Regions from separate parts of the Variovorax sp. Soil_C_33 genome, predicted to be linked through region 1. Evidence: predicted binding sites of a transcription regulator. Region 1 holds the regulator's gene; the other holds the start of a gene.

Evidence for each region. The regulator FNR, encoded in region 1, switches genes on or off when oxygen is low (the NO sensors DNR and NnrR bind a similar motif). The targets are predictions, from matches to a motif close to TTGATNNNNATCAA.
Region 2: a site for FNR is predicted at 1,145-1,158, ahead of AC3A6B_RS27170 (HAD-IC family P-type ATPase). Genes of this name have one in related genera too.

Annotation. Positions count from the first base shown of each region.
Region 1 covers NZ_JBDGJK010000015.1:34,687-37,155, forward strand. Annotated here, with positions in the region: gene AC3A6B_RS21690 (sulfite exporter TauE/SafE family protein) at 1-303, opposite strand, end outside; gene AC3A6B_RS21695 (hypothetical protein) at 306-452, opposite strand; gene fnr (fumarate/nitrate reduction transcriptional regulator Fnr) at 575-1,291, shown strand; gene AC3A6B_RS21705 (hypothetical protein) at 1,272-1,517, opposite strand; gene AC3A6B_RS21710 (FixH family protein) at 1,523-1,798, opposite strand; gene ccoG (cytochrome c oxidase accessory protein CcoG) at 1,819-2,469, opposite strand, start outside.
Region 2 covers NZ_JBDGJK010000023.1:80,949-83,417, forward strand. Annotated here, with positions in the region: gene AC3A6B_RS27170 (HAD-IC family P-type ATPase) at 1-1,082, opposite strand, end outside; gene AC3A6B_RS27175 (putative Na+/H+ antiporter) at 1,455-2,469, opposite strand, start outside.

The sequences.
Region 1 (2,469 bases):
GACGAACACGTGAAGCAATACCCACAGAGGCCGCAACGCCGCAACCTGTTCGCTCGCGAAGGCCAGGCTCTGCACCGCCGCCGCGGCCAGCGCACCGGCGGCCGCATAGCCGGCCATCCGGCCCGCGTGGAAGACCACGGATACGGAAGGATCTCGCGCATCGGTCGCCAGCATCGCGGCGCCGCTCGCGGGCGCGCGAACGATGCGGATCACCCCGGAGCAGGCGGCACCGCACATCGCGACGCAGTGGGGTCCGCCGATCAATCCCATCAGGAGCGCAGTGCTGGCAAGTGCGGTCTGCATGGTCAGACGAAGTGGTCCATGCCGATGTAGACACAACCAGCCGCCGTGAGAGCGGCGATCGAGCGCGACAGCATCTCGACCTTGGCTTTGGCGTCGGCAGACGGCAGAACGAGCGATGAGTCGGCGGGGGCGACGGCAGGAGAGTTCATTTGCGGCGGTCAGTCTGCGGGCGGTGACCCACTATGCGGCCAGGTCGACCCGCCATCCTTGATGTGCGTCAAGCCCGCACGGTGCACCGCACCACAGAATGGCCACAAACCCCGACACCATCATGAAAGCCGAACACATCAAGGTCGCCTGCTCCAGCTGCACCCTGCGCGAACTGTGCATGCCTGCGGGCCTGGAGCCGGGCGAGCTGAAACGCATCGACGAGATCGTGGCCACGAGGCGCAAGGTCAGGCGCCGCGAGACGCTCTTTCGCAACGGCGAGCCCTTCACCTCCCTCTACGCGATCCGCACGGGCGTCTTCAAGACCCGCGTGGCGACCGAGGACGGGCGCGACCAGGTCACCGGTTTCCAGATGGCCGGCGAAATCATCGGCCTGGACGGCATCGTCAACAACCAGCACACCTGCGACGCGGTGGCGCTCGAGGATGCCGAGGTCTGCGTGATGCCCTTTCACCGTATCGAGGAACTCTCGCGCGAGGTCGCTGCGCTGCAGCGCCACGTGCATCAGATCATGAGTCGCGAGATCGTGCGCGAGCACGGCGTGATGCTGCTGCTGGGGAGCATGCGGGCCGAGGAGCGCCTCGCGGCCTTTCTGCTCAACCTCGTGCAGCGCCTGCATGCGCGCGGCTTCTCGCGCTCCGAGTTCGTGCTGCGCATGACGCGCGAGGAGATCGGAAGCTACCTCGGGCTCACCCTCGAAACGGTGAGCCGGACGCTCTCCAAGTTCATGGAGGATGGCATCGTCGAGGTGGAGAAGCGCAACCTTCGCATCGTCGACGCCGAGGCGCTGCGGCGCATCGTCAATCCTCCGGGTTGTTGATCTCGGAGGCTGGCCTGGTCAGAAGCAGCGTCAACGCGCTCGACCCTGTTGCCAGCACCCAGAAGGCGAAGAAGCCGGCCGCGTAGACCGCATGGCGCGACAGGCCGACGGCCTCGCCGCGCCAGTGAAGGTCGCCCGGATCGACCAGCGCGAACACCAGCAGTTCGGCCACGCTCGCCAGCAAGAAGGCGGGCCAGAGAATCGACATCCAGTCGCGCGTCTTCATGGCCGTCAGCGCTTGGGTGCGGGCAGGTCGGCGTCAGGCGTCGCCGCGTGGTTGCGCCCCGCCAGAGCGGGCATAAGCTTCTTCTCGACCGGTGGCTTGTTGATCTCGATGCCTTTTCGGTAGTAGTCCGGCGCCACCACCGGATCGGGCGTGCGCAGGGCGAGCCAGAGCGTCACGAAGCTGGCGACGACGACCAGGGCGGGCCCGGCCATCACCATCCACAGCAGCGGGAACTGCCACCAGGGGTCGCTCTTCGGGGAAGTCATCACGTGATCGTTCATCTCGTTTCCTTTCAGCGAACTCAACGAGGCACCAGGAAGGTCGCCTTCTCCGACACCTGCGCGCTGCCGTCGGCCGAGCGCACGTCGAAGTGCACGACGTGGGAACCCGCGGTGGCACTGCCATAGGGAAGCTGCAGGCGCACCGCGACCCAACGCGATTGCGCCGAACCGACCTCGACCGGTTCAGGCGGCGACACGCTCAAGCCCTGCAGTCCCGTAGCTTCGATGCGGTAGCGCTGCACCTGCTCGGTCGCGTTCATGATCTGCAGCCGATAGACGTTCTCGAGTTGGCCGCCCTCGACGATGCGCGCGAGCGAGGCCCGGTCGCGCACCACGTCGACCTTCAGCGGCATGCGCACGACCAGGCTCGCCAGCACGCCCATCGTCAGCGCAGCGAGCAAGCCCGTGTAGATCAGCACCCGTGGGCGCAGCACGCGGCGCAGCACCTGCCTGGGCGTCCAATGGCCGGCCATGCCGTTCTGTGTCGCGTAGCGGATCAGACCTCGCGGCGAGGCCATCTTGTCCATTACCGTGTTGCAGGCGTCCACACAGAGGCCGCAGCCGATGCACTCGTACTGAAGCCCCTTTCGGATATCGATGCCGGTCGGGCAGACCTGCACGCACAACGAACAATCGATGCAGTCACCAAGCCCCTGAGCCCGGGCGTTGCT
Region 2 (2,469 bases), on a different contig from region 1:
GTGTGCGACGGTCCGACAACGCGGCAGGCCGTCATCTCGTTGCGCGTGAGCGTGCCCGTCTTGTCCGAGCAGATCACCGAAGTCGCGCCGAGGGTCTCCACGGCGGGCAGCCGACGGATCACTGCGTTGCGCGCGGCCATGCGCTGTACCCCGATAGCCAGAGTGATCGTGATGACTGCGGGCAGCCCCTCGGGGATCACCCCGACAGCCATCGCGACGACGGCCATCAGCGCATCGACCCAGCTCCATTCGCCGATCCACACGGCGTAGGCGAAGAGCATCGCCGCCCCGGCAGCCACGAGCGCGGCGAAGCGGCGGCCGAACCGGTCGACCTGGCGCAGCAGCGGCGTGGTCAGCGGTTCCACCGATGACAGCAGGTCGCTGATGCGTCCGAGCTCGGTACGCGCGCCCGTGGCGACGACCACACCGCTCGCCTGCCCGGCCGCGACCATCGTGCCGGAGAACGCCATGCTGTGGCGGTCTCCGAGCGCGGCATCGCGGGCTGCCGGACGGTCCTGCTTCTGCGCAGCGACCGACTCGCCCGTGAGCAAGGCCTCGTCGATCAGCAGGCCGCGCGCCCGCAGCAGCCGCAGATCCGCCGGCACACGGTCGCCCGCTTCCAGCAACACCACGTCGCCCGGAATCAGATCAGCAACCGACACGCTCAGTCGGCTGCCGTCGCGCAATACATGGGCACGCGGCGAGATCAGGCGCCGGATCGCGGCCAGGGCGTTCTCCGCCTTGCCCTCCTGGAGGAAGCCGACGATCGCATTGACCAGCACGACGGCGACGATCACCGCCGCGTCGAGCCCATGCCCCAGCCACGCGGCCGCCGCCGCCGCCGCCAGCAATGCATAGATGAGCGTGCTGTGAAACTGGGCAAGGAATCGGGCCAGCGGGTGGCGGGTAGGCGCCGGCGGAAGCGCGTTCGGGCCGTGGATCGCCAGGCGCGACGCGGCCTCGGCCTGCGTGAGGCCTCCGTGGCTGCTTTCCAGCGCAGCGAGCACATCGTCGCCGGCGCGAGCGTGCCATTGCCAATCTTCGAGCGCAGGCTGCCGGCCGCCTTCGGCGGGGCGTTGCATGCGCAAGGCGGAAAATGTCGACTGCATAGCCGCAAGCATCGGCCGTTGTACTGACCGCATGCTTGATGCATGTCAACGCGAGCACTGGAAATCAGCTGCTGGCGTCCACGATGACAACAGCCGAAGCCCCGGGGCCTGCGGCACAGGAGCTGGTCCTAGTCGCCAGAGAAGTTTGCCACTCGGATGCCGAATTCCTCGCGGATCCTCCTCAGCGGCACGCGAGCGTACGGCTCGAAGGCGTCCCAGGGCCAGCGCCGGGCTGCGCCAATCAGGCATTGCCGCTCGCCCGCTGCTCGGCAGGCTTGTCGGCCCGTCTGAGGTTGTGCGCGGACACCCTGGCAACATCAACTGGCGGTCCACGCCGGGGTCCCGCTATAGAAGCGTAAACGCCGCCACGGCGACCAGCGTCGGAAACAAGGCGCCCAGGAGCAACCCGCCCGCGCTGATCGACTCGTCGGAGAAGCCGCGCTTGAGCAGTGCCACGCCTGCCGGGTTCGGTGCATTGGCAATGATCGTCAGGCCGCCTCCGGCGACCGCGCCGGCCACCAGGCTGTACTTGGCAGGCTCGGAGATGCCCGTGATGAGCGAGCCCAGATAGGTCAGCGCGGCGTTGTCGGTCACCGCAGTAAGCGCGGTCGCCTCGAAGAAGAGGATCTGCGGCGACATCCCGGAAACAATCGGCTGCAGCCACCATTGCTGCATGCCGCCGAGCACCACCAGACCTGCAAGGAAGAAGGCCACCAGCAGCGCTTCCTTGATGATGAGGGGGTTCTGGTGGCGCTCATAGGCCTGGGTGAAACCCAGGAACATCAGAAACAGTCCCAAGAATGCGACCGGATGATGCGCCAAGACCACGACCCCGACAAGAAACGCCAGATGCACCGCCGTCACAGGCAAGGGAACCGTCTCCAGCGTCGCAGGGTTCGCGAGCACAGGCGCTGCAGAAAGGTGATTGCGAAGCACGGCCGTCGCGACGGTGGCGTTCAGCAGCACGGCGATGGCCGCCTTCCACCCGAAGGTGACCAGCATGTAACTGCTGTCCCAGCGCCATGTCGACGCCACCATCAGCACCGGCGGGGCCGCGAAGGACGTCAGCGTGCCGCCGATGGAGATGTTCACAAACAGCACACCCAGTGCCAGGTATTTGACCCGCTCCGGGACATCTCGCCTGAAAACCTGGGGAGCAAGCATCAAGGCGGCGATGGTCATCGCCGCGGGCTCCGTGATCGCGGAGCCCAGCAGGGGCACAGCCGCCAGGCCGAGCCAGGCGCTCGCCAGCGACGTGGGAACCGGTAGGCGCCGTGCAACGATGTCGATGGCGCCCACCACGGCCCGCAAGATGGGCCGGGACGCGGCCACCACCATCACGACGAAGACGAATAGCGGC